Regions from separate parts of the Viridibacillus sp. FSL E2-0187 genome, predicted to be linked through region 2. Evidence: a T-box and tRNA genes for the amino acid it is inferred to sense, from the RefSeq annotation. Region 2 holds a T-box; the other regions hold tRNA genes.
What was found. The T-box of region 2 lies ahead of ileS (isoleucine--tRNA ligase). A T-box ahead of a tRNA ligase gene usually reads a tRNA of that ligase, here a tRNA-Ile.
Positions count from the first base shown of each region.

Region 1: it encodes a tRNA-Ile, which carries the amino acid that the T-box ahead of ileS (isoleucine--tRNA ligase) is inferred to sense. The anticodon was not compared.
Region 3: it encodes a tRNA-Ile, which carries the amino acid that the T-box ahead of ileS (isoleucine--tRNA ligase) is inferred to sense. The anticodon was not compared.

Region 1 covers NZ_JBBOVG010000001.1:183,632-193,164, reverse strand. Annotated here, with positions in the region: rRNA gene MHH85_RS00815 (23S ribosomal RNA) at 1-1,250, opposite strand, end outside; tRNA gene MHH85_RS00810 (tRNA-Ala) at 1,347-1,422, opposite strand; tRNA gene MHH85_RS00805 (tRNA-Ile) at 1,435-1,511, opposite strand; rRNA gene MHH85_RS00800 (16S ribosomal RNA) at 1,608-3,160, opposite strand; gene MHH85_RS00795 (nucleotidyltransferase-like protein) at 3,521-4,396, opposite strand; gene MHH85_RS00790 (YgzB family protein) at 4,537-4,887, shown strand; gene perR (peroxide-responsive transcriptional repressor PerR) at 5,012-5,455, opposite strand; gene MHH85_RS00780 (D-2-hydroxyacid dehydrogenase) at 5,702-6,646, opposite strand; gene bcp (thioredoxin-dependent thiol peroxidase) at 6,649-7,122, opposite strand; gene MHH85_RS00770 (FUSC family protein) at 7,313-8,404, shown strand; gene MHH85_RS00765 (ABC transporter permease) at 8,457-9,344, opposite strand; gene MHH85_RS00760 (ABC transporter permease) at 9,371-9,533, opposite strand, start outside.
Region 2 covers NZ_JBBOVG010000001.1:3,116,121-3,125,653, forward strand. Annotated here, with positions in the region: gene MHH85_RS15280 (RluA family pseudouridine synthase) at 1-404, opposite strand, end outside; gene lspA (signal peptidase II) at 401-880, opposite strand; gene ileS (isoleucine--tRNA ligase) at 1,124-3,892, opposite strand; T-box leader at 3,939-4,164, opposite strand; gene MHH85_RS15295 (DivIVA domain-containing protein) at 4,215-4,724, opposite strand; gene MHH85_RS15300 (YlmH family RNA-binding protein) at 4,823-5,611, opposite strand; gene MHH85_RS15305 (YggT family protein) at 5,681-5,947, opposite strand; gene MHH85_RS15310 (cell division protein SepF) at 5,972-6,472, opposite strand; gene MHH85_RS15315 (YggS family pyridoxal phosphate-dependent enzyme) at 6,472-7,161, opposite strand; gene MHH85_RS15320 (PRC-barrel domain-containing protein) at 7,245-7,478, opposite strand; gene sigG (RNA polymerase sporulation sigma factor SigG) at 7,564-8,349, opposite strand; gene sigE (RNA polymerase sporulation sigma factor SigE) at 8,444-9,151, opposite strand; gene MHH85_RS15335 (sigma-E processing peptidase SpoIIGA) at 9,171-9,533, opposite strand, start outside.
Region 3 covers NZ_JBBOVG010000002.1:289,917-299,449, forward strand. Annotated here, with positions in the region: gene lysS (lysine--tRNA ligase) at 1-433, shown strand, start outside; rRNA gene MHH85_RS20560 (16S ribosomal RNA) at 1,000-2,552, shown strand; rRNA gene MHH85_RS20565 (23S ribosomal RNA) at 2,737-5,666, shown strand; rRNA gene rrf (5S ribosomal RNA) at 5,796-5,911, shown strand; tRNA gene MHH85_RS20575 (tRNA-Val) at 5,921-5,996, shown strand; tRNA gene MHH85_RS20580 (tRNA-Thr) at 6,012-6,087, shown strand; tRNA gene MHH85_RS20585 (tRNA-Lys) at 6,100-6,175, shown strand; tRNA gene MHH85_RS20590 (tRNA-Leu) at 6,195-6,279, shown strand; tRNA gene MHH85_RS20595 (tRNA-Gly) at 6,305-6,379, shown strand; tRNA gene MHH85_RS20600 (tRNA-Leu) at 6,386-6,474, shown strand; tRNA gene MHH85_RS20605 (tRNA-Arg) at 6,507-6,583, shown strand; tRNA gene MHH85_RS20610 (tRNA-Pro) at 6,588-6,664, shown strand; tRNA gene MHH85_RS20615 (tRNA-Ala) at 6,684-6,759, shown strand; rRNA gene MHH85_RS20620 (16S ribosomal RNA) at 6,907-8,459, shown strand; tRNA gene MHH85_RS20625 (tRNA-Ile) at 8,556-8,632, shown strand; tRNA gene MHH85_RS20630 (tRNA-Ala) at 8,645-8,720, shown strand; rRNA gene MHH85_RS20635 (23S ribosomal RNA) at 8,817-9,533, shown strand, end outside.

The DNA.
Region 1 (9,533 bases), 2.9 Mb from region 2:
CTTAGAACGCTCTCCTACCACGGACATCTAAGATGTCCATCCACAGCTTCGGTGAATTGTTTAGCCCCGATACATTTTCGGCGCAGCGTCACTCGACCAGTGAGCTATTACGCACTCTTTAAATGATGGCTGCTTCTGAGCCAACATCCTGGTTGTCTAAGCAACGTCACATCCTTTTCCACTTAACAATTACTTTGGGACCTTAGCTGGTGGTCTGGGCTGTTTCCCTTTTGACTACGGATCTTATCACTCGCAGTCTGACTCCCGTGCATAAATCACTGGCATTCGGAGTTTGTCTGAATTCGGTAATCCGGGATGGACCCCTAGTTCAAACAGTGCTCTACCTCCAGGATTCTCTATCACGAGGCTAGCCCTAAAGCTATTTCGGAGAGAACCAGCTATCTCCAGGTTCGATTGGAATTTCTCCGCTACCCACACCTCATCCCCGCACTTTTCAACGTACGTGGGTTCGGGCCTCCAGTAAGTGTTACCTTACCTTCACCCTGGACATGGGTAGATCACCTGGTTTCGGGTCTACAACCACATACTCATTCGCCCTATTCAGACTCGCTTTCGCTACGGCTCCGTCTTCTAAAACTTAACCTCGCATGTAATCGTAACTCGCCGGTTCATTCTACAAAAGGCACGCTATCACCCATTAACGGGCTCTAACTACTTGTAGGCACATGGTTTCAGGATCTATTTCACTCCCCTTCCGGGGTGCTTTTCACCTTTCCCTCACGGTACTGGTTCACTATCGGTCACTAGGTAGTATTTAGCCTTGGGAGATGGTCCTCCCAGATTCCGACGGAATTTCACGTGTTCCGCCGTACTCAGGATACACTCAAGAGAGAATGAACTTTCAACTACAGGGCTGTTACCTGCTCTGGCGGGCCTTTCCAGACCGCTTCGTTTAACTCATTCCTTTGTAACTCCATATAGAGTGTCCTACAACCCCAAGAGGCAAGCCTCTTGGTTTGGGCTATTCCCGTTTCGCTCGCCGCTACTCAGGGAATCGATTTTTCTTTCTCTTCCTCCAGGTACTTAGATGTTTCAGTTCCCTGGGTCTGCCATCAAGACGCTATGTATTCACGTCAAGATACTGCTCCATTACGAACAGTGGGTTCCCCCATTCGGAAATCTCCGGATCAAAGCTCACTTACAGCTCCCCGAAGCATATCGGTGTTAGTGCCGTCCTTCTTCGGCTCCTAGTGCCAAGGCATCCGCCATGCGCCCTTAATAACTTAACCTAAAAGTTAGTTATTAAGCCTAAAAAACTTAATAATAAAAAATGTGTTACTTAATTTGCTTCAATGTCGTTTTATCCAGTTTTCAAAGAACAATATTGGTGGAGCCTAGCGGGATCGAACCGCTGACCTCCTGCGTGCAAGGCAGGCGCTCTCCCAGCTGAGCTAAGGCCCCAAAAAAGAAAAATGGTGGGCCTAAATGGACTCGAACCATCGACCTCACGCTTATCAGGCGTGCGCTCTAACCAGCTGAGCTATAGGCCCCTTTTTCGGAAAAATATAAGGTTTTTATAAACCTTCAAAACTGAACGCAAGACGTTAATCGACAGATCCAAGATCTGTTTCCGTAATTATCCTTAGAAAGGAGGTGATCCAGCCGCACCTTCCGATACGGCTACCTTGTTACGACTTCACCCCAATCATCTATCCCACCTTCGGCGGCTGGCCCCATAAAGGTTACCTCACCGACTTCGGGTGTTACAAACTCTCGTGGTGTGACGGGCGGTGTGTACAAGGCCCGGGAACGTATTCACCGTGGCATGCTGATCCACGATTACTAGCGATTCCGGCTTCATGTAGGCGAGTTGCAGCCTACAATCCGAACTGAGAACGATTTTATGAGATTAGCATACCCTCGCGAGTTAGCGACTCTTTGTATCGTCCATTGTAGCACGTGTGTAGCCCAGGTCATAAGGGGCATGATGATTTGACGTCATCCCCACCTTCCTCCGGTTTGTCACCGGCAGTCACCTTAGAGTGCCCAACTAAATGATGGCAACTAAGATCAAGGGTTGCGCTCGTTGCGGGACTTAACCCAACATCTCACGACACGAGCTGACGACAACCATGCACCACCTGTCACCAATGTCCCCGAAGGGAAAACTCTATCTCTAGAGCGGTCATTGGGATGTCAAGACCTGGTAAGGTTCTTCGCGTTGCTTCGAATTAAACCACATGCTCCACCGCTTGTGCGGGCCCCCGTCAATTCCTTTGAGTTTCAACCTTGCGGCCGTACTCCCCAGGCGGAGTGCTTAATGCGTTAGCTGCAGCACTAAGGGGCGGAAACCCCCTAACACTTAGCACTCATCGTTTACGGCGTGGACTACCAGGGTATCTAATCCTGTTTGCTCCCCACGCTTTCGCGCCTCAGTGTCAGTTACAGACCAGAAAGTCGCCTTCGCCACTGGTGTTCCTCCAAATCTCTACGCATTTCACCGCTACACTTGGAATTCCACTTTCCTCTTCTGCACTCAAGTCTCCCAGTTTCCAATGACCCTCCACGGTTGAGCCGTGGGCTTTCACATCAGACTTAAGAAACCACCTGCGCGCGCTTTACGCCCAATAAATCCGGACAACGCTTGCCACCTACGTATTACCGCGGCTGCTGGCACGTAGTTAGCCGTGGCTTTCTAATAAGGTACCGTCAAGGTACGTTCAGTTACTAACGTACTTGTTCTTCCCTTACAACAGAGTTTTACGATCCGAAAACCTTCATCACTCACGCGGCGTTGCTCCATCAGACTTTCGTCCATTGTGGAAGATTCCCTACTGCTGCCTCCCGTAGGAGTTTGGGCCGTGTCTCAGTCCCAATGTGGCCGATCACCCTCTCAGGTCGGCTATGCATCGTTGCCTTGGTAGGCCATTACCCCACCAACTAGCTAATGCACCGCGGGCCCATCTAGTAGTGACAGCCGAAACCGCCTTTCAGCATTTTGCCATGTGACAAAATGGATTATTCGGTATTAGCCCCGGTTTCCCGGAGTTATCCCAATCTACTAGGTAGGTTGCCCACGTGTTACTCACCCGTCCGCCGCTAAATCAGAAGAAGCAAGCTTCTTCATCATTCGCTCGACTTGCATGTATTAGGCACGCCGCCAGCGTTCGTCCTGAGCCAGGATCAAACTCTCCATAAAAGTAGTTTGAAAGCTCATTAGCTTTGCTAGCGTATCATCCGAAGATGATATCTATTTTTGTTTTGATCCACCAACAAGTTGATGTCCAAAAACATTTATTGATTAACGTCTTGCATGTTCAGTTTTCAAGGTTCATTTTGTTGTCTTCGTCGTTGTTGTTGTTGTTGCAGCGACTTTAATATCTTAACATCCTTCAATTTCGATGTCAACAACTTTTTTAAAAAAGTTTATCGGGTGAAAGTTTTAAGTTTTAACAACACGTCTTAGCGACAATTAATATAATACAATAATGTCGATACTCATGTCAACACTTTTTCTAAAAAAATTTGAGGCGTTTTAAACGCCTCAATTAATATACAACTAATCAACGATTTCTTCAACCTTATAATCTCTATGATATATGTTATTTCCTTTAGTCTCTACACGCTCTACAGAGATGTAACCTTTATCTATTAAGTATTCGATGAAAACTTCAAGGTTAACTGAATAGTTTTTTAGCTCCTCTTGTTCATGCAGTTCTTGAATTGTCCAAAAGTCTTTTTGAGACATTACTTCTATTACATGCGTTGCACCATCTGCAGTACGAGAATGAATAAAGAACTCACTTGCTAAGAATAATAACTCTAATCGTTTATCTAATGATTCTTCACTTGTAATAAGTTCTTCATATAATTTGTAAATGGCTGGATCAATTTGTTTTACTTGCGACCACACTGTAACCTCAGGGTACAATCCTTTATCCATTACAGCAAGACGAGCTAAATGATGCAATGATTCAACAACATGATTATAGGCATCTAAATAATTTTTCTCTTCGAAACATACTTTACCCTCTAAGTATCTTCGTATTAACTTTGCAAACTCAATACCCATTTTGATTTTCCGACCATAAAATGGGAACTCCTTAAGTTCCTTTTTTAAATTAGAGAGATACTCATTACGATCGAATAATACTTTACCAAAGAATAGCCAGTCGACTATCTTCTTATTAGTTCCTACTAATAACCATTTATTTAACTGCTTCTCCGTAATGATGTGCATAGCAGCTTTTTTATCTTTAAATGTATAATGTTTTGTAAAGACTGGTCGGTCACTTTGTCTTGTAATAATAAGAAGTATCGTATCGAATGTATCTGTTATCGGGCTTACTTCTTCCCTTTTTTCTATTAAAATTACACCTATTGTATTCGGGTGACTTGCTCGTTCTTGGTATATGGGTCGTAGTAGCTGCTCCATAATGATCCTCCTATAGTCAATAGTCAATTTACTCTGTCTTAAACGTTCGACAAAAATAATAAGATTCCTGCATAAAATTTTCACTTCATATTACGATATCATTTTGTGTTATAGTATGTTGTAGATTAGGAGGCTTACAAATGAAACCATATAAAAACAAGATAAATAAAATCCGTTCATTTGCTTTATCTCTCATATTTATTGGCTTTATCATCATGTACGGTGCCATTTTCTTCAGAGAACACCAATGGTTAGTTATTATCTTCATGACACTAGGTATCCTCTGTATTCTTGGAAGTACTTTTGTATATGGATGGATTGGATTCCTTTCAACCCGAGCAGTATTAGTTGAATGTCCGGGTTGCCATAAACACACGAAAGTGCTTGGCCGCGTAGATATGTGTATGTATTGTAATGAACCACTTACTTTAGATCCTTCATTAGAAGGACAAGAGTTTGATCAATCATTAAACAATCGCACAAAACGTTAAAGAATAATGCCTTCTCCTCGTTACTAAATTGTAACGGGGTTTTTTTATCAAAAAAGCATTATATAGTTTACCATAAAAAGAAGCTACCTATGTGTCATTCTTGACAGTTAAGTAGCTTCCTTACTTATTGAACTTTAGTGGCTTGCTCAGAACACGTTGGACAAGTCCCATAAATCTCCATACGGTGTGAATTAATTTTGAAGCCAGTGACGTGAGCGGCGAAATGTTCAACCTCATCAAGCCCTGGGTAATGGAAGTCTACAATCTTCCCACAGCCCTCACAAATAATGTGATAGTGTTTATTTGTAACAAAATCAAAACGACTTGCGCTATCACCATATGTTAATTCTTTCACTAAACCTGATTCTCGGAATACACGAAGATTATTATAAACCGTTGCTACACTCATATTAGGGAATTTCCCTTCAAGTGCTTTGTATATTTCATCAGCTGTTGGATGTGACATTGTTTCGATTAAATACTCTAAAATAGCATGACGTTGGGGGGTGATCCTTACGCCTGTTGTCTTTAGCGTGTCTAGAGCGCTTTTCAATTGCACTTCAGTCATCGCCATGCACCTCAATTCATAAAAATTATTAGTTTATAATTGTTATAATTAGTTTACTTAAAAACTAGGGCAAATGTCAACATTTCCATCTACGAGTCACCTTTTTGTTCTGGTTTTTAATAAGGATAATTTACTATCTATCAAAAATTTGCTCTAATAATCCAAAATATATTATTTCATTCCTTGTTTCATTCTCAATTGTTCCTGGTTAATGATACTTTCTCTTACAACGATAAAAGTTCCTGACTAATACCCTCTAATAATATCCATTTTGTTAATAAGTTCTGTATCTCCCTCTAACCACTTTTTTAAGTTAGGTTTGAAAATTTCTAAACTACGTTCCAAATATCTTGAAGAATGGCTGGAGACATGAGGCGAAACAGTAACAGTATTCATCTGCCAAAAAGGATGTTCTGCTGGTAGCGGTTCTTCTTCATATACATCTAATACAGCATGTGCGATTTTTCCTGCATTCAATGCGTGTATCAATACATCTGTTGACACTAAATCACCGCGGCCAAAATTCAGAAATAATGTACTATCTTTCATCGCTTCGAAATGTTCACTCTTTAATAAATATTGTGTATCCGGAGTACTTGGTAAAACAGAAATAACTATATCAGCGCTTGGTAATGCCTTTTGCAATGCACTAAAAGAAATCATATCCTCCATATAATCAGCCTTATTTCCTGAACGATTACATCCTATTGTATGTACGCCAAAAGCTTGCAACAATCGGCCAATCTCAGAACCAATTGCGCCAGGTCCTAAAATAAGGGCGGTAGAACCGTGAAGCTCCGTTGCTTTAGACTTACGGTTCCATTCAGCTTTTTGCTCTTGTTCATAGATCCATGCCAGTCCACGTTTATATGATAGAATGTGGGCTAGTACAGATTCTGCCATTGGAACTTTATGAATGCCACGTACATTAGAAACAACGATACCACGTTCAGCAATTTCCTTTTGAGGCATTTTCTCTACCCCTGCAGAAGCAACCATTATCCATTTTAACTTCTCTGCTAACCTTATTTGCTGCGCTTCAATATCTTCACCATAAGTAACTACAACTTCTGCCTCTTTTAACACAGTATGATCTATATTGTTATGAAAGATAAATTCAATAGTAGGAAAATCTTGTAGTAGCCCCTCTTTTAAATCTGGTCTTGGATCAAAAGTAAAATACACTATCATAATTATTCCCCCTTTTCCCGTATATAAGTAAGCACCTCTTCAATATGTCCCTTCACTCTGACTTTACGCCATTCTTTAATAACTACCCCCTTTTCATCTATTATAAAAGTAGTGCGTTCGATTCCCATATATTCACGACCGTACATTTTCTTCAATTTCCAAACGCCATATGTTTCCGCAACAGCATGATCCTCATCTACTAATAGTGAGAATGGTAAACCGTGCTTTTCTATAAATTTTTCATGTCTTTTTTCATCATCGGGACTTACTCCTAATATAACGGTATTTAGATCAGAGAAATCATTATGGAAGTCTCTAAAATCACATGCCTCTGTAGTGCAACCAGGTGTCATATCTTTTGGGTAAAAATATAGCACTACCGATTTCTTCCCAATATAATCTGCAAGTGATACTAGTTTGCCCTGTTCATTTTTTAGAGTGAAATTTGGTGCTTGTTGTCCTTCTAGTACTGTCATATTTACTCCTCCTATTCTCTTTTACAATAATTGTATCAATTTTTTTGAAGAAACGTCGTTTTTTTGTCTACACTATAGGTTACCGTCATAAGTTAATTAAGCTCATGAATAATCCGTTGTTGACCATCTTGAGGTAATCGGTTAAAGTAGCGGAATACTAGTATACAGAAAGAGAGGTTACCCATTTCAGATGAAATTAGGTGCCCGTATTTTAAAAACAGGTTTAGCTATTATATTTGCACTATATATTGCAGATTTGCTTAACTTACCATCACCCGTCTTTGCCGGCATTGCTGCTATTTTCGCAATCCAACCATCTATTTATCGCTCTTATTTAACAATTCTAGAACAAGTACAATCTAATTTAATCGGTGCTGCAATAGCTGTTTCTTTTGGTTTACTATTTGGCCATCAATATGTAGCCGTTGGATTAGCTGCTATCATAACTATTTCTATCGTTATTCGACTTGGTTTGGAAAATTGCATTTCCTTATCTCTTGTAACTGTCATCGCGATTTTAGAAGTCCAAGATGGTGATTTTCTTACTTTCGGTTTGATTCGGTTTGTTACAGTTCTCATCGGAGTACTTGCCGCATTCATCGTCAACCTTGTATTTTTACCACCTCGCTATGAAACAAGATTATTTCAATCCATCAACCTGTTGCAGGATGAAATTATTCGCTGGACTCGTCTTGCAGTTCGACAAGCATCTGAACATACATCAACAAAACAGTCTTTACGAAAATTAAAAGAACATCATTTAAAGCTCAACCAGTTATATTTATTTTATAAGGAAGAACGTAGATATATAAAAAATGAAAAGCACGTAAAAGCAAGAAAGCTTGTTGTTTATAGACAAATGATTACAACATCGAAAAAAAGTTTAGAAGTTTTACAAAGACTACATTTACATGAAAACGAGTTATCCAAACTTCCTGAGCAGTTTCATATTATGATTCAAGAACGTTTAGATTTCCTCCTTACTTATCACGAACAACTCTTTTTGAAATATTCCGGAAAACTAAAGCCTGATCATAAGGCTTGGATTGGTCAAGATGAGTATTTACAAAGAAACGAAGTAATGGATATTTTCGCAGAACAAATTGCAATTTCACGCGAAAATGATGAGGATGAAGAATTTTCAAGCTATCATTTACTGCATATACTCTCACGTATTTTAGATTATGAGGAAAACTTAGAGCATTTAGATACGCTTATTATGTCGTATCAAAATCACCACGGTGATGAAATTAAACTCGAAATTGAAGACAGCATATTCTAAAAAAAGCATCCAATGTATCGTTTTTAATCGACACATTGGATGCTTTTATCATTTAGTTTTTCATTTTTGGATCAAGAGCATCTCTTAAACCATCACCCATTAAGTTAAACCCTAAAACAGTTAGCATAATCGCTAAACCTGGGAAAATCATAGTCCAAGGAGCATTGATTAAATAGATACGTGCATCAGCTAGCATTTTACCCCACTCTGGTGTAGGTGCTTCTGCTCCAAGTCCAAGAAAGCCAAGTGCAGCTGCTTCAATAATTGCAGATGCGACGGCAAGTGTTCCTTGCACAATAACCGGCGTCATTGAATTCGGTAAAATATGAGAAAATAGAATCCGAGCATCCTTCATACCAATCGCTTTTGCAGAAGTTATATACTCTTCTTGCTTAATACTCAATACCTTCGAACGAATGAGCCTTCCAAAGTTCGGAACATTAATAATTGCAATAGCAATTAAAGCATTTTGCAAAGATGGACCAAGTATTGATACAACTGCAATCGCAAGTAATATACTTGGGAATGCTAACATAATATCGAAAATTCGTGAGATGATGGTATCAACCCAGCGACCATAATAACCAGCAATAATCCCCAACATACTTCCGACTACAACTGAACCAATAACTGAAGAAAAACCAACCCATAGTGATATTCTAGCGCCGTGAACAACCCGTGAAAAAATATCCCGCCCAAAATCATCTGTGCCAAACCAATGCTCAGCAGATGGTGGTTGTAAACGATTCTTTAACACTTGGTCATTAATTCCTTCTGGAACAAAAAATGGACCAACTATAGCTAGAAGGATGAAGAACGCAACAATTACTGCCCCTACAAGCGCCGCTTTACTTTTCTTAAAGCTACGCCATGCTTCTCTCCATGGACCGACCGATTGATCTTGTTTAATAACTACATCTATAGTTGCATTCGGTGCCATTTCAGACATATCGAACTTCCCCCTCCCTAGTCATATTTAATCCTCGGATCTATAAGACTATATAAAATATCTACGATTAAATTGATCATAACAAAAACAAAAGCGATCACTAAAATACCGGATTGTATAACCGGATAATCACGGTATCCAATAGCATCATAAATATAGCGACCAATACCAGGCCAACTA
Region 2 (9,533 bases):
TGCACGATTCCTGGGCGTGCTACACCATTAATACCTGATAAATCTTTGCAATGATACATTAGCCCATTCACAAGAGTACCAGTTGCGTGACCTGGCGCTGGATGTACGACCATGCCTTTTGGCTTGTTAACTACAATTACGTCGCTATCTTCATAGACGATTTCTAAATTTAAATCTTCCGCTACTATTTCAAGTGGTTCTGTTTCTGGAGGAGTTACTGAAATAACGTCCCCTTCTTTTACTTTATATTTTGTTTTAACAGGCTCATCATTTACCATAACGATTCCATCTTTTAACCAAGCTTGAATTTGGGAACGTGACCAGTCTTTTTGCATTGTTGCAAATGCTTTATCAATACGCTCACCATTCAATTCTTGCATTACTGTGTAACTTACTGCTGTCATTGCTTCACCTTTTTCTGATTGAGTTTCTCTTCAAAGAGCATATAAATAATTAACATCACAACGCCAATTGATAGCGCTGCATCTGCAATATTAAAAATCGGGAAATCATAATTAATAACTGGGATTAGTACATTTACAAAATCCACTACTTCACCGCGAAACACACGATCAATAAAATTACCAATCGCTCCACCTAATATGAACATTAAGCTCACTTGAAATAATGGCTTTCCTTTTGCTTCTTTATGAAAATAATAAAGAATACCGATTATTACAGCTACCGTAACAATTGCAAATAACCAAAATTGTCCTTGTAACATTCCCCATGCTGCTCCGCGATTACGATGCGAAAGAAGTCCAAAATACGGATCCCATAGCATGATGTTTTCACCAAGTTGCATGTTTTTAACGATACTCCATTTTGATAGTTGATCGATAATTACTACAAAAGCTGCTAGCCCATAATATTTATACACCGCAATATCCTCCGTTTACTCTATATCTTAACCATTTTAACATAATAGGGCTATGAATGAAAAAAACTACTCATAATATACTTCTTTTTGCAACAAAAAAACCCTTTTCAATGAATAATAGCTGAAAAAGGCAGTCACTTAAACAGATAAATATATTATTATGTTGTTTCAGATTTCATTTAATGTACTTTTTTTATTTTTAAAATGAGCAGTCCGATAAAATTATCGGACGCTCATTTTTTATCATGCTTCAGTATAGTATTTTTCTACAACATCCGCACAGTTTGCACATAATGTTGGGTGTGATTCACTTTGACCAACTGTTTCAGAAATTGACCAGCAACGTTCACATTTTTCACCTGTAGCTTTTTCTACAAGAACAGCTACGTTATCAACTACAACTGCTTCTGCGGGAGCTTGTGCAGTTTCGCCACCTACAACGAATTCTGAAACGATATTCAATTGAGCAAAATTAATATCTTGGTCTGATAGTAAAGCCTTAGTTGCTTCATCTGCAAAGACAGTTACTTTCGCTTCTAATGATTTACCGATTACTTTCGCGTTACGCGCTTCTTCTAAAGCTTTTAAAATTGCATTACGAACAGTAATAATTTGAGCCCACTTCGTGCGTAATGCTTCAAAATCTTCATGTTCAACAGCTTCTGGCATATCAGTTAATTGAACGCTCACTGCCTCTGTGTTATCTAAATATGACCACATTTCATCTGTTGTATGTGGGATGATTGGAGTTAATAATTTTAATAATGCTTGTAATGTATCATACATAACCGATTGCATTGCACGACGGTCTGTATTATCTTGACCTTCGATATAGACAACATCTTTTGCAATATCTAAGTAGAATGAGCTTAACTCAGTTGCTACGAAGTTGTTAATTGTGTGATATACGCTTGCAAATTCATAGTTATCATAATGCGTACGTACCGCTTTAATCACATCTTGTAATTTCATGTACATAAAGCGATCTACTTCACGAAGGTCTGCATATGCTACGCGATCTGCTTCAGGATTGAAGTCACTTACATTCCCGTGTAGGAATCGAAGCGTATTACGGATTTTACGATATACTTCAGAAACTTGCTTCATGATGTCCATCGAAATACGAACGTCAGCTGTGTAGTCTACTGATGCTACCCATAAACGTAGAATATCGCCACCATATTGGTTCATTACTTTGATAGGAGCGATAATATTCCCAATAGATTTACTCATCTTGCGACCTTCGCCATCTAATACAAAGCCGTGAGAAAGTAACCCTTTATACGGCGCATGTCCATGTATAGCAACACTTGTAATTAGTGAAGAGTTGAACCAACCGCGGTATTGGTCAGAGCCTTCTAAATAAAGGTCTGCAGGGTAGCGTAATTCTGGGCGTTCATCTAACACGCCTTGGTGTGTAGAACCTGAGTCAAACCAAACGTCCATAATGTCTGTTTCTTTAGTGAATTCGCCATTTGGGCTACCAGGATGAGTGAATCCTGCTGGTAATAAATCTTTCGCATCACGTTCGAACCAAATGTTTGAACCGTGTTCTTTAAATAGATTTGCAACGTGCTCAATTGTCTCTTCTGTGATGATTGGTTCATCGTTCTCAGCATAAAACACTGGAATTGGAACACCCCAAGCACGTTGACGAGAAATACACCAATCCCCACGGTCACGAATCATATTGAATAGACGAGTTTCACCCCATGAAGGTGTAAAGTTTGTATCACGAATTGCTTGTAACAATTCAGGACGGAATGCTTCAATTGATGCAAACCACTGTGCAGTTGCACGATAAATAACTGGTTTTTTTGTACGCCAGTCATGTGGATATGAGTGCGTGAAGAATGAAAGTTTTAGTAATGCTCCTTTTTCTTCTAACGCTTTTGTAATTTCTTTATTGGCATCATTATAGAATAATCCTTCAAAGCCAGGAGCTTCTTCAGTTAATACACCTCGGTTATTAACTGGGCTTAAAATACCGATATCGTATTTTTTTCCGATATTAAAGTCGTCTTCACCATGCCCAGGGGCTGTATGAACACATCCAGTACCAGCGTCAAGAGTAACGTGATCACCGCACATGATCAATGAATCACGGCCATATATAGGGTGAGATGCTACAACGTATTCTAAATCTTGCCCAGCAACTTCACGGTCAATTTCGTAGTTTTCCCATTCTAACGTTTCTGCTACTTTTTCAAGTAAACCTTTAGCGATGATAAATTTCTTATCAGCTACTTTTACTACAACATATGTGAATTCTGGATTTACGGAAATACCTAAGTTGGCAGGAATTGTCCATGGTGTTGTTGTCCAGATGATAAAGCTTTCGTCAGTATTAACTACACCTTTACCGTCTTTTACATCAAATGCAACATAGATAGATGGCGATTTAATATCTTGGTATTCGATTTCTGCTTCAGCTAATGCCGATTCACTTGATGGAGACCAGTAAACTGGTTTCAAACCTTTATAGATATAACCTTTTTTCGCCATTTCACCAAATACTTTAATTTGACGGGCTTCGAATTTAGGTTGTAATGTGATATATGGATTATCCCAGTCACCACGTACACCGATACGTTTGAATTGAGTTCTTTGACGATCAACTTGCTCGTAAGCATACTCTTCACAAAGTTTACGGAATTCGGCAGTAGTCATTTCTTTACGTTTTACACCTTTGTTGGCTAATGCTTGCTCGATTGGTAGACCGTGCGTATCCCAACCTGGTACATAAGGAACGAAGTAACCAGTCATTGAACGGTGACGATTAACCATATCTTTTAATACTTTGTTTAATGCATGACCCATATGAAGATCACCATTAGCGTATGGAGGGCCATCATGTAAGATGAATGCTGGGCGATCTTTTGTACGCTCTAACACCAACGCATTGATGTCCATTTCTTCCCATTTTTCTTGAATTTTCGGTTCATTAGCCGGCAAATTTCCGCGCATCGGGAAATCTGTTTTCGGCATTAATAGCGTATCTTTATATTCCATATAAATCCTCCTCTTTTTTTAGCAAATAAAAAACTCCTCATCCCAAAAAAGGGACGAGGAGGAATTATCTCGCGGTACCACCCTAATTGCGTAATATAAATAATACGCCTCTTAGACACCTTAACGTGGTGTGAGCCGAGATTACTTACTGTTTTTGTTCAGTAATCTAGTTCCAGAGTGATTTTCTTCCTTGAGTGTTTAGTCTGAGCTTGCACCGTCCTCAGATCGCTTTTACTTCACTCAAAAAATACTGTCTCCATCATAACTTTTTCTTTGATATGTTGACATTATAGAAAACAGAAAGCATTCAGTCAAGTATCGTTTATTCTACCGGTGTATCTAAGCGCTCTAATTCTGTCGAATCAATTTCATACTCCAATAAATGATCCCAATCATCGGATTCAATCAAATCTAACTGGGCTTCAACAATCATTTTGAAGCGATTACGGAATACTTTAGATTGTTTTTTCAACTCTTCAATTTCTAATGCAATACGACGTGCTTTTGATAAAGCTTCGTTAACAATACGATCGGCATTCTTCTCAGCCTCTTTAACAATCAATTTTGCTTCTTTCGTAGAATTACGTCGCACTTCCTCAGCAGCTTCTTGTGCAATGACAATTGATTTTTGAAGAGTTGATTCAATAGAGTTATAGTGACCAATCTGCTCATTTGAAGTTAGTAATTTGCTTTCCAGCTCTTTTTTCTCTTTTAAAACAACTTCATAGTCTTTTATGATTTGCATTAAAAACTCATTTACTTCATCTTCATTGTAACCTCTGAAACCACGGGTAAACTCTTTATTATGTATATCAACAGGCGATAACGGCATTTTCTACACTCTCCCTTATAGCATAATATATATTGTAAACTATTATACAGGTCATTAATGGTAAGTACATCGAAAAAACAACAAATTTAATGAAATTGTTATGTTTTTCTTTCCATCCGACCAATATTAATGCGGATTTTATCTTTTTTTGTTCTTCCTTCAATAGCTTTTATCATAAATCTCCCAAAGCCTCGAATTGATAGTAGATCAAGTTCATGCAGCTCAAAAGAAATATTTTCTCGGATCGTAAAGTTAACCTTCACTTTTCCGCTATTAATAAGTGCTGCAGATTTCTGACGAGATATATTAAATACAGAGGCGATAACCGTATCTAAACGCATCGAACTTACTGTCATCATTTCATCCGTCCAAACTTCTTCATTCGGTAATAACATTTCACTTGAATTTAGCGCTTCAACATATACTTTTACTTTACCAATTGAAGTGAGGTTAGCTCTTACATAATCTTCTACTTCCGAAGCAATAGCGAATTGGGCTGTAGAGTTGTCTAATCTTATATCCCCAAATTTCTCTCTACCTAAACCCAGTGATAGTAACGCCCCTAAAACATCTGGATGCTCAAGCTGAACAAACTTAGAAGGATAACGCAAATGAAATACCGTGATTTGATAATCCTCTTCTACTGGTTCAAAATAGGAAGGGTATATTAGAATTCTTCTGCGCTCAGCTTCATCAAATGCACCAAAAAACGCCATTGTAATATCGCCCTGATGTCCGATGATTGACTGTACAATAAATCGTTGACGCGGATCTAGAAAGTCCGTTAACTTTGGCGCATAGCGATCTTCTACTTCCATACGCCAGCCACTAACTTGATCAATAAATTCACGCTCTTCTGGTCGGAAATGCTGGAATATCTCTTCCATAACACCCCTCCTTTCTTAATAAAAAAACCCCACATTCATATTGTGGGGAAGAGTGATATTGTCTAAAAATCAGAGCAAAAGCCCATTAAACAAACTTATTACTCCTTGATTTGCCAAATTCAATACAAATAATGCTACGATTGGCGAAATATCAATCATACCTAATGGTGGAATAAAACGTCTAAATAACTCTAAATATGGATCACAAATTTTACCTAAAATTTGTCCGAATTTAGACTCATATGCCGCTGGAACCCACGACATCAAAATATAAATGATAAGCGCAATTGAATAATAGAAAATTAATCTTGAAATGATAGTACCTACTATATACATAAATTATTAAACTCCTCAGTTTGATCAGTCTTCATAATAATATTCAGAAATATTACCGTCAACTTCTACATTGTCTGGTGTGCATAAGAATATGTCCGTGCCAATACGTTTTATATCTCCACCCAGTGCACATATTGTACCACTTAAAAAGTCAATTATACGAATACCTTGCTCTTTATCTATACGTTGTAGATTTACAACGACTGCACGCTTGCTTTTTAAATGTTCAGCAATATCTTGAGCTTCTGCATAGACACGTGGTTCGGCTAAGACAACCTTTGAAGCTTTTTGTGTAATACTTACTAGATTAGGTGTATTTGTATGTTCAGTTGCCACATTCCGTCGCTCCTTGTTGCTTACTTTTTTAACTGCTGGTTGACTTACTGCAGTTTGATGAACAGGTTGTGACATGACTCTTTGTTGGCGTTGCTCTTGCTGTTGTGGTTGCTGTTGTGGTTGCTCATAGTAGTCTTCTTCATCTTCTTCTAGTAAAAAAAAGTTCTTAATTTTATCCTTCATGCTCATTAAGAATCCCTTCTTTCGTTGCCAACTAGAGCCGTACCAATTCGAACATACGTTGCACCCTCTTCGACAGCGATTTCATAGTCATTTGACATTCCCATCGATAAATCATGACATGGTGCATGAACATATCCGTTTTTTTCGACTTCCAATTGTAGTTTTTTAAGATTTTTAAAAACGTTGCGAACTACTTCTAAGTCTTCTGTATTTGGGGCCATTGTCATTAAACCCACTACGCGAATACGAGAATATTGCGATAGTTGCTCTATAAACGGTATGACTTCTTCTGGTTGCAGACCATGCTTTGATTCTTCACCTGAAACATTTACTTGTACAAAACAATTCACAATACGTGTTGCTCGTTTTTCGATTTCATCTGCTAAACTAATACGATCTAAAGAATGTAGATAATCAATTTTGTCGATGACTTGTTTGACTTTACGAGTTTGCATCGAGCCGATATAATGCCATACAGCACCATCAATAATTGATTCTCTTTTTTCTAACAAGCCTTCTGGACGATTTTCGCCTAATTGATTTAATCCTGCATCAAGCGCCTCAATAGCCCGTTCAGTAGACACTTGCTTTGTAACTGCGATAATTGATACATCGGCTACTTGTCTACCTACCCTGTTTGCTGCTTTTTCAATCTTTAGCTGAATTTCTTCTAAGTTATTTATAATTAACGTCATTTTATTCCCATCTTTTCAAAGATACTTGTTAACTTATTGTACCAAGCCACGCATGAATTATCAATGAATAGTCATACATTTCACTATCGTGCTTTCACTAATATAACATCCTTCCCAACTACAAGAATATCTTCTATACGAATTTTCATTGCATCTTGATCACTTTGTGAAAATTGAAAGAATCTCTTCGGTTCGGATACGACGAATGCCTCTATCAAGCCAGTTTCTTCCGACAATACTGCATCTAGGACAAACCCTAAAAAACGACCATTACCTGCTTCAATAATTTCTTTTCTTTGGATATCAGAAAATCTCATCTACATCCCTCCTAATTCAGTCTATGAAGGGAAATAGCAAAAAACGCATCAACTTTTATAGTTTGATACGTTTTTGCCATAGTAATTAATTATCGTATTGTGATATTTGCTTTTGAATTGTTTTGATTGCACTTTTTTCCAACCTAGAAATTTGAGCTTGCGAAATTCCTAATTCGTTAGCTATTTCTGTCTGCGTCTCACCATAGTAAAAACGTTTTGCTAAGATTTTTTGTTGCCGTTCATCTAGCTTCATAACATTTTCTTTCATGGTTACATAAGTCAACCATCGTTCTTCAGAAACTGCATTATCTTTTAGTTGATCCATCATATAAACTGGATCACCACCATCTGAATAAATTGGTTCATGGAGTGACATTGGTTCTTGAATTGCATCTAATGCAAATAATATATCCTCTTGCGGCAAGCCTGTCATACGCGCTAAATCAGATAGCGTTGGTTCACGCAATTGCTCATTGATAAACTGTTCTTTAGCCTGCATCGCCTTATAGGCAATATCACGCAATGAACGAGCAACGCGCAGTGGGTGATGGTCCCGCAAATGCCTGCGAATCTCCCCAATAATCATTGGCACTGCATAGGTTGAAAATCTCACATTATGAGACAAATCAAAATGATCAATTGATTTCAATAAACCAATACAGCCGACTTGAAACAGGTCATCAGCCTGTTCACCACGATATGCAAAACGCCCCACAATACTGAGTACTAATCGTAGATTGCCCATAACGAGCTGATCTCTTACTTCCTCTTGGCCACTTTGCAATTGGATAAATAACTGACGCATTTCCTCATGCTTTAATACAGGTAACTTTGCAGTATCTACACCGCATAAATCCACTTTTGTTCGCATAGTCATTTCCTCCGGACGCTTCTTTCTTTGTTGTAAATTCAGTTTGTCCGTTTAACGTCAGAATATGCGGTGGAAAAATGACCAATTTCACCCATTACATAGTTGGTTGATTTAAATTTTCACGTAATTCATGAATAATTTTCTTTTCTAAACGAGAAATATAAGATTGAGAAATGCCGAGATGATCCGCCACTTCCTTCTGTGTCATCTCTTCTCTACCATTTAGCCCAAAACGACATTCCATAATATAGCGTTCGCGCTCTTCCAAAATATGAATCGCTTGAAACATATGTTGGCGCTCGATTTTTTTTTCAACATTATCCGTAATAATATGCTCGTCCGTCCCTAAAATATCCGATAGTAATAATTCATTACCATCAGCATCTGAGTTGAGCGGTTCATCTAATGACACTTCACCTTTAGTTCGACTTGTTTTGCGTAAGTGCATTAAAATTTCATTTTCGATACATCTAGAAGCGTATGTAGCGAGTTTGATATTTTTTTCAGTATTAAAAGTTTCAATTGCTTTTATTAATCCAATAGATCCAATACTGATTAAATCTTCAATTGGTGTATTTGAATTATCAAAACGTCTAGCAATATACACTACTAAACGTAAATTACGTTCGATTAACGTATCTCTAGCACTCATATCTCCTCTCATAAACGCCGCAATAACTTCCTTCTCCTCCTCTTTTTTCAATGGTACAGGCAGCGATTCATGACTTCCTATATAAAAAGTACCCTTCGTTCTCCAAGTAATGAACTTCTGCTGTAGCCAGTGCCAAATTTTTCGAATCATGTAAAAACCCCTTCCATTATTATTGACAAAGTGTTGAGACATTTAGAATGACATCTACTTGCTGTGGGAAATGATCTGATTCCTTTGTAAGTACGAAAAAACCCGGTGCGATAAAGAAACCATCTTCCCCGTGTACCTCCCACTGATCAAAGCGGAAAGCGATTCCATAAACTGCCTTTTCTTGTACCGTTGAGAATCGAATAACCGTCAACTTACTTTGTAACTCTTTCGGGAACATCGATAATTTGTAAGGGTTAGATGATTGCCAGCTCTGTAGTGCAGTTTTTAGCACATCATCCATACGATCTTCTAACGCACTCCAAGCAATAAAATGAACAGCCCTACCTGTTAATGGTTCGATGCAACTATTCCCTGTATCGAT
Region 3 (9,533 bases), on a different contig from region 2:
TAAAGATTCTATGGAAGTAGGTCATATTATTAATGAATTCTTCGAACAAAAAATAGAAGAAACATTAGTTCAGCCTACATTTATCTATGGTCATCCAGTGGAAATTTCTCCATTAGCTAAGAAGAACCCTGAAGACGAGCGATTCACAGATCGTTTTGAATTATTCATTGTACGTCGTGAGCATGCAAATGCCTTTACTGAATTAAATGATCCAATTGATCAACGTGAACGCTTTGAAGCACAGCTTGCTGAAAAAGAAGCAGGTAATGATGAAGCGCACGAAATGGATGATGACTTCATTGAAGCATTAGAATATGGTATGCCGCCAACAGGTGGATTAGGTATCGGTATCGATCGCTTAATCATGTTGTTAACGAATTCACAAACTATACGTGATGTATTATTATTCCCTACAATGCGTCCGCGTGATTAAATACTAAGGTTTTCTTATAAAAAGACTCTAGTTAGTACTAGAGTCTTTTTTTATTTGCGTTCTATTAGAGTGGTTAGCTTTTTGTTTGAAAATTACTAAGAAGTTCATTACAATAGAAGACAAGCTATTTTTGTAAGTACCTAATGCTAACTAATAAATAAGGTTTTAATTTTTTTAAAAAAGGGGTTGCGTTGGAATTAATATAGTGATATATTAATTGAGTTGCTAATTTAGCTAACAAAACGATTTGAAGATAACTTAAAAAAGTTGTTGACACTGAGTGGATGATTTGATAAGATATAAAAGTTGCTGACAAACAAGCAACTACGACAATTTCGAAACAACGATTTGAAAATAACTCAAAAAAGTTGTTGACAACGAAATGTTATTACGATATAATGTTAAATGTCGCTAATGAAGTGGCGAACATAATGAACCTTGAAAACTGAACATGCAAGACGTTAATCAATAAATGTTTTGGACATCAACTTGTTGGTGGATCAAAACAAAAATAGATATCATCTTCGGATGATACGCTAGCAAAGCTAATGAGCTTTCAAACTACTTTTATGGAGAGTTTGATCCTGGCTCAGGACGAACGCTGGCGGCGTGCCTAATACATGCAAGTCGAGCGAATGATGAAGAAGCTTGCTTCTTCTGATTTAGCGGCGGACGGGTGAGTAACACGTGGGCAACCTACCTAGTAGATTGGGATAACTCCGGGAAACCGGGGCTAATACCGAATAATCCATTTTGTCACATGGCAAAATGCTGAAAGGCGGTTTCGGCTGTCACTACTAGATGGGCCCGCGGTGCATTAGCTAGTTGGTGGGGTAATGGCCTACCAAGGCAACGATGCATAGCCGACCTGAGAGGGTGATCGGCCACATTGGGACTGAGACACGGCCCAAACTCCTACGGGAGGCAGCAGTAGGGAATCTTCCACAATGGACGAAAGTCTGATGGAGCAACGCCGCGTGAGTGATGAAGGTTTTCGGATCGTAAAACTCTGTTGTAAGGGAAGAACAAGTACGTTAGTAACTGAACGTACCTTGACGGTACCTTATTAGAAAGCCACGGCTAACTACGTGCCAGCAGCCGCGGTAATACGTAGGTGGCAAGCGTTGTCCGGATTTATTGGGCGTAAAGCGCGCGCAGGTGGTTTCTTAAGTCTGATGTGAAAGCCCACGGCTCAACCGTGGAGGGTCATTGGAAACTGGGAGACTTGAGTGCAGAAGAGGAAAGTGGAATTCCAAGTGTAGCGGTGAAATGCGTAGAGATTTGGAGGAACACCAGTGGCGAAGGCGACTTTCTGGTCTGTAACTGACACTGAGGCGCGAAAGCGTGGGGAGCAAACAGGATTAGATACCCTGGTAGTCCACGCCGTAAACGATGAGTGCTAAGTGTTAGGGGGTTTCCGCCCCTTAGTGCTGCAGCTAACGCATTAAGCACTCCGCCTGGGGAGTACGGCCGCAAGGTTGAAACTCAAAGGAATTGACGGGGGCCCGCACAAGCGGTGGAGCATGTGGTTTAATTCGAAGCAACGCGAAGAACCTTACCAGGTCTTGACATCCCAATGACCGCTCTAGAGATAGAGTTTTCCCTTCGGGGACATTGGTGACAGGTGGTGCATGGTTGTCGTCAGCTCGTGTCGTGAGATGTTGGGTTAAGTCCCGCAACGAGCGCAACCCTTGATCTTAGTTGCCATCATTTAGTTGGGCACTCTAAGGTGACTGCCGGTGACAAACCGGAGGAAGGTGGGGATGACGTCAAATCATCATGCCCCTTATGACCTGGGCTACACACGTGCTACAATGGACGATACAAAGAGTCGCTAACTCGCGAGGGTATGCTAATCTCATAAAATCGTTCTCAGTTCGGATTGTAGGCTGCAACTCGCCTACATGAAGCCGGAATCGCTAGTAATCGTGGATCAGCATGCCACGGTGAATACGTTCCCGGGCCTTGTACACACCGCCCGTCACACCACGAGAGTTTGTAACACCCGAAGTCGGTGAGGTAACCTTTATGGGGCCAGCCGCCGAAGGTGGGATAGATGATTGGGGTGAAGTCGTAACAAGGTAGCCGTATCGGAAGGTGCGGCTGGATCACCTCCTTTCTAAGGATAATTACGGAAACAGATCTTGGATCTGTCGATTAACGTCTTGCGTTCAGTTTTGAAGGCTCATTGTAAAATGATCTTCAAAACCTTGTTCTTTGAAAACTGGATAAAACGACATTGAAGCAAATTAAGTAACACATTTTTTATTATTAAGTTTTTTAGGCTTAATAACTAACTTTTAGGTTAAGTTATTAAGGGCGCATGGCGGATGCCTTGGCACTAGGAGCCGAAGAAGGACGGCACTAACACCGATATGCTTCGGGGAGCTGTAAGTGAGCTTTGATCCGGAGATTTCCGAATGGGGGAACCCACTGTTCGTAATGGAGCAGTATCTTGACGTGAATACATAGCGTCTTGATGGCAGACCCAGGGAACTGAAACATCTAAGTACCTGGAGGAAGAGAAAGAAAAATCGATTCCCTGAGTAGCGGCGAGCGAAACGGGAATAGCCCAAACCAAGAGGCTTGCCTCTTGGGGTTGTAGGACACTCTATATGGAGTTACAAAGGAATGAGTTAAACGAAGCGGTCTGGAAAGGCCCGCCAGAGCAGGTAACAGCCCTGTAGTTGAAAGTTCATTCTCTCTTGAGTGTATCCTGAGTACGGCGGAACACGTGAAATTCCGTCGGAATCTGGGAGGACCATCTCCCAAGGCTAAATACTACCTAGTGACCGATAGTGAACCAGTACCGTGAGGGAAAGGTGAAAAGCACCCCGGAAGGGGAGTGAAATAGATCCTGAAACCATGTGCCTACAAGTAGTTAGAGCCCGTTAATGGGTGATAGCGTGCCTTTTGTAGAATGAACCGGCGAGTTACGATTACATGCGAGGTTAAGTTTTAGAAGACGGAGCCGTAGCGAAAGCGAGTCTGAATAGGGCGAATGAGTATGTGGTTGTAGACCCGAAACCAGGTGATCTACCCATGTCCAGGGTGAAGGTAAGGTAACACTTACTGGAGGCCCGAACCCACGTACGTTGAAAAGTGCGGGGATGAGGTGTGGGTAGCGGAGAAATTCCAATCGAACCTGGAGATAGCTGGTTCTCTCCGAAATAGCTTTAGGGCTAGCCTCGTGATAGAGAATCCTGGAGGTAGAGCACTGTTTGAACTAGGGGTCCATCCCGGATTACCGAATTCAGACAAACTCCGAATGCCAGTGATTTATGCACGGGAGTCAGACTGCGAGTGATAAGATCCGTAGTCAAAAGGGAAACAGCCCAGACCACCAGCTAAGGTCCCAAAGTAATTGTTAAGTGGAAAAGGATGTGACGTTGCTTAGACAACCAGGATGTTGGCTCAGAAGCAGCCATCATTTAAAGAGTGCGTAATAGCTCACTGGTCGAGTGACGCTGCGCCGAAAATGTATCGGGGCTAAACAATTCACCGAAGCTGTGGATGGACATCTTAGATGTCCGTGGTAGGAGAGCGTTCTAAGTGCTGTGAAGTCAGACCGGAAGGACTGGTGGAGCGCTTAGAAGTGAGAATGCCGGTATGAGTAGCGAAAGACGGGTGAGAATCCCGTCCACCGAATGACTAAGGTTTCCTGAGGAAGGCTCGTCCGCTCAGGGTTAGTCGGGACCTAAGCCGAGGCCGATAGGCGTAGGCGATGGACAACAGGTTGATATTCCTGTACCACCTATTTACCATTTGAGCAATGGGGGGACGCAGTAGGATAGGGTAAGCATGCTGTTGGTTATGCATGTTCAAGCAGTGAGGCGTGAAATGAGGCAAATCCCATTTCTATAACGTTGAGCTGTGATGACGAGGACGTATGTCCGGAGTTCCTGATTTCACACTGCCAAGAAAAGCCTCTAGCGAGGTAAAAGGTGCCCGTACCGCAAACCGACACAGGTAGTCGAGGAGAGAATCCTAAGGTGTGCGAGAGAACTCTCGTTAAGGAACTCGGCAAAATGACCCCGTAACTTCGGGAGAAGGGGTGCTCTAGTAGGGTGAAAGCCCGAGAGAGCCGCAGTGAATAGGCCCAGGCGACTGTTTAGCAAAAACACAGGTCTCTGCAAAACCGTAAGGTGACGTATAGGGGCTGACGCCTGCCCGGTGCTGGAAGGTTAAGAGGAGTGCTTAGCGCAAGCGAAGGTGCGAATTGAAGCCCCAGTAAACGGCGGCCGTAACTATAACGGTCCTAAGGTAGCGAAATTCCTTGTCGGGTAAGTTCCGACCCGCACGAAAGGCGTAACGATCTGGGCACTGTCTCAACGAGAGACTCGGTGAAATTATAGTACCTGTGAAGATGCAGGTTACCCGCGACAGGACGGAAAGACCCCGTGGAGCTTTACTGTAGCCTGATATTGAATTTTGATACATCTTGTACAGGATAGGTAGGAGCCAGAGATTCCGGAGCGCCAGCTTCGGAGGAGGCGTTGGTGGGATACTACCCTAGATGTATTGAACTTCTAACCCATGCCCCTTAGCGGGGTAGGAGACAGTGTCAGGCGGGCAGTTTGACTGGGGCGGTCGCCTCCTAAAGAGTAACGGAGGCGCCCAAAGGTTCCCTCAGAATGGTTGGAAATCATTCGTAGAGTGTAAAGGCATAAGGGAGCTTGACTGCGAGACCTACAAGTCGAGCAGGGTCGAAAGACGGGCTTAGTGATCCGGTGGTTCCGCATGGAAGGGCCATCGCTCAACGGATAAAAGCTACCCCGGGGATAACAGGCTTATCTCCCCCAAGAGTCCACATCGACGGGGAGGTTTGGCACCTCGATGTCGGCTCATCGCATCCTGGGGCTGTAGTCGGTCCCAAGGGTTGGGCTGTTCGCCCATTAAAGCGGTACGCGAGCTGGGTTCAGAACGTCGTGAGACAGTTCGGTCCCTATCCGTCGTGGGCGTAGGAAATTTGAGAGGAGCTGTCCTTAGTACGAGAGGACCGGGATGGACACACCGCTGGTGTACCAGTTGTTCTGCCAAGGGCATCGCTGGGTAGCTATGTGTGGACGGGATAAGTGCTGAAAGCATCTAAGCATGAAGCCCCCCTCAAGATGAGATTTCCCATTACGCAAGTAAGTAAGATCCCTCAAAGACGATGAGGTAGATAGGTTCGAGGTGGAAGTGTGGCGACATACGGAGCTGACGAATACTAATAGATCGAGGACTTAACCAAATTTTACTTAACTAACTTCAATGTAATTTATCCAGTTTTGAGAGAACAAGAAAAACTTTTTAAAAAAGTTAAAAAAACACTTGCTTTTAAAGAAGCGAAGTGATATAATAATTCTTGTCTTAAAAATAGTCTAGTGACGATAGCAAAGAGGTCACACCCGTTCCCATGCCGAACACGGAAGTTAAGCTCTTTAGCGCCGATGGTAGTTGGGGGTTTCCCCCTGTGAGAGTAGGACGTTGCTAGGCGAACAATATGGAGGATTAGCTCAGCTGGGAGAGCACCTGCCTTACAAGCAGGGGGTCGGCGGTTCGATCCCGTCATCCTCCACCATTTTTAATAAACATTGCCGGTGTAGCTCAGTTGGTAGAGCAACTGACTTGTAATCAGTAGGTCGAGGGTTCGACTCCTTTCGCCGGCACCATTCATTTCATATGAGCCATTAGCTCAGTTGGTAGAGCATCTGACTTTTAATCAGAGGGTCGTAGGTTCGAATCCTACATGGCTCACCATTTTAAAAAAACATTATATGCGGGTGTGGCGGAACTGGCAGACGCACTAGACTTAGGATCTAGCGCCGCAAGGCGTGGGGGTTCGACTCCCTTCACCCGCACCATAATTTTTAAGTTTATCAGCATATTGCGGAAGTAGTTCAGTGGTAGAACACCACCTTGCCAAGGTGGGGGTCGCGAGTTCGAACCTCGTCTTCCGCTCCAAAATATGCCGGGGTGGCGGAACTGGCAGACGCACAGGACTTAAAATCCTGCGGTAGGTGACTACCGTACCGGTTCGATTCCGGTCCTCGGCACCATTTCTTTTAATTTAATACAAGTGATAATATATGCGCCCGTAGCTCAATTGGATAGAGCGTCTGACTACGGATCAGAAGGTTGTGGATTCGACTTCTGCCGGGCGCGCCATTAACGGGAAGTAGCTCAGCTTGGTAGAGCACTTGGTTTGGGACCAAGGGGTCGCAGGTTCGAATCCTGTCTTCCCGACCATTATTACTTATACCCACACGGGGCCTTAGCTCAGCTGGGAGAGCGCCTGCCTTGCACGCAGGAGGTCAGCGGTTCGATCCCGCTAGGCTCCACCATATATATCTTATGAACCTTGAAAACTGAACATGCAAGACGTTAATCAATAAATGTTTTTGAACATCAACTCTGTTGGTGGATCAAAACAAAAATAGATATCATCTTTGGATGATACGCTAGCAAAGCTAATGAGCTTTCAAACTACTTTTATGGAGAGTTTGATCCTGGCTCAGGACGAACGCTGGCGGCGTGCCTAATACATGCAAGTCGAGCGAATGATGAAGAAGCTTGCTTCTTCTGATTTAGCGGCGGACGGGTGAGTAACACGTGGGCAACCTACCTAGTAGATTGGGATAACTCCGGGAAACCGGGGCTAATACCGAATAATCCATTTTGTCACATGGCAAAATGCTGAAAGGCGGTTTCGGCTGTCACTACTAGATGGGCCCGCGGTGCATTAGCTAGTTGGTGGGGTAATGGCCTACCAAGGCAACGATGCATAGCCGACCTGAGAGGGTGATCGGCCACATTGGGACTGAGACACGGCCCAAACTCCTACGGGAGGCAGCAGTAGGGAATCTTCCACAATGGACGAAAGTCTGATGGAGCAACGCCGCGTGAGTGATGAAGGTTTTCGGATCGTAAAACTCTGTTGTAAGGGAAGAACAAGTACGTTAGTAACTGAACGTACCTTGACGGTACCTTATTAGAAAGCCACGGCTAACTACGTGCCAGCAGCCGCGGTAATACGTAGGTGGCAAGCGTTGTCCGGATTTATTGGGCGTAAAGCGCGCGCAGGTGGTTTCTTAAGTCTGATGTGAAAGCCCACGGCTCAACCGTGGAGGGTCATTGGAAACTGGGAGACTTGAGTGCAGAAGAGGAAAGTGGAATTCCAAGTGTAGCGGTGAAATGCGTAGAGATTTGGAGGAACACCAGTGGCGAAGGCGACTTTCTGGTCTGTAACTGACACTGAGGCGCGAAAGCGTGGGGAGCAAACAGGATTAGATACCCTGGTAGTCCACGCCGTAAACGATGAGTGCTAAGTGTTAGGGGGTTTCCGCCCCTTAGTGCTGCAGCTAACGCATTAAGCACTCCGCCTGGGGAGTACGGCCGCAAGGTTGAAACTCAAAGGAATTGACGGGGGCCCGCACAAGCGGTGGAGCATGTGGTTTAATTCGAAGCAACGCGAAGAACCTTACCAGGTCTTGACATCCCAATGACCGCTCTAGAGATAGAGTTTTCCCTTCGGGGACATTGGTGACAGGTGGTGCATGGTTGTCGTCAGCTCGTGTCGTGAGATGTTGGGTTAAGTCCCGCAACGAGCGCAACCCTTGATCTTAGTTGCCATCATTTAGTTGGGCACTCTAAGGTGACTGCCGGTGACAAACCGGAGGAAGGTGGGGATGACGTCAAATCATCATGCCCCTTATGACCTGGGCTACACACGTGCTACAATGGACGATACAAAGAGTCGCTAACTCGCGAGGGTATGCTAATCTCATAAAATCGTTCTCAGTTCGGATTGTAGGCTGCAACTCGCCTACATGAAGCCGGAATCGCTAGTAATCGTGGATCAGCATGCCACGGTGAATACGTTCCCGGGCCTTGTACACACCGCCCGTCACACCACGAGAGTTTGTAACACCCGAAGTCGGTGAGGTAACCTTTATGGGGCCAGCCGCCGAAGGTGGGATAGATGATTGGGGTGAAGTCGTAACAAGGTAGCCGTATCGGAAGGTGCGGCTGGATCACCTCCTTTCTAAGGATAATTACGGAAACAGATCTTGGATCTGTCGATTAACGTCTTGCGTTCAGTTTTGAAGGTTTATAAAAACCTTATATTTTTCCGAAAAAGGGGCCTATAGCTCAGCTGGTTAGAGCGCACGCCTGATAAGCGTGAGGTCGATGGTTCGAGTCCATTTAGGCCCACCATTTTTCTTTTTTGGGGCCTTAGCTCAGCTGGGAGAGCGCCTGCCTTGCACGCAGGAGGTCAGCGGTTCGATCCCGCTAGGCTCCACCAATATTGTTCTTTGAAAACTGGATAAAACGACATTGAAGCAAATTAAGTAACACATTTTTTATTATTAAGTTTTTTAGGCTTAATAACTAACTTTTAGGTTAAGTTATTAAGGGCGCATGGCGGATGCCTTGGCACTAGGAGCCGAAGAAGGACGGCACTAACACCGATATGCTTCGGGGAGCTGTAAGTGAGCTTTGATCCGGAGATTTCCGAATGGGGGAACCCACTGTTCGTAATGGAGCAGTATCTTGACGTGAATACATAGCGTCTTGATGGCAGACCCAGGGAACTGAAACATCTAAGTACCTGGAGGAAGAGAAAGAAAAATCGATTCCCTGAGTAGCGGCGAGCGAAACGGGAATAGCCCAAACCAAGAGGCTTGCCTCTTGGGGTTGTAGGACACTCTATATGGAGTTACAAAGGAATGAGTTAAACGAAGCGGTCTGGAAAGGCCCGCCAGAGCAGGTAACAGCCCTGTAGTTGAAAGTTCATTCTCTCTTGAGTGTATCCTGAGTACGGCGGAACACGTGAAATTCCGTCGGAATCTGGGAGGACCATCTCCCAAGGCTAAATACTACCTAGTGACCGATAGTGAACCAGTACCGTGAGGGAAAGGTGAAAAGCACCCCGGAAGGGGAGTGAAATAGATCCTGAAACCATGTGCCTACAAGTAGTTAGAGCCCGTTAATGGGTGATAGCGTGCCTTTTGTAGAATGAACCGGCGAGTTACGATTACATGCGAGGTTAAGTTTTAGAAGACGGAGCCGTAGCGAAAGCGAGTCTGAATAGGGCGAATGAGTATGTGGTTGTAGA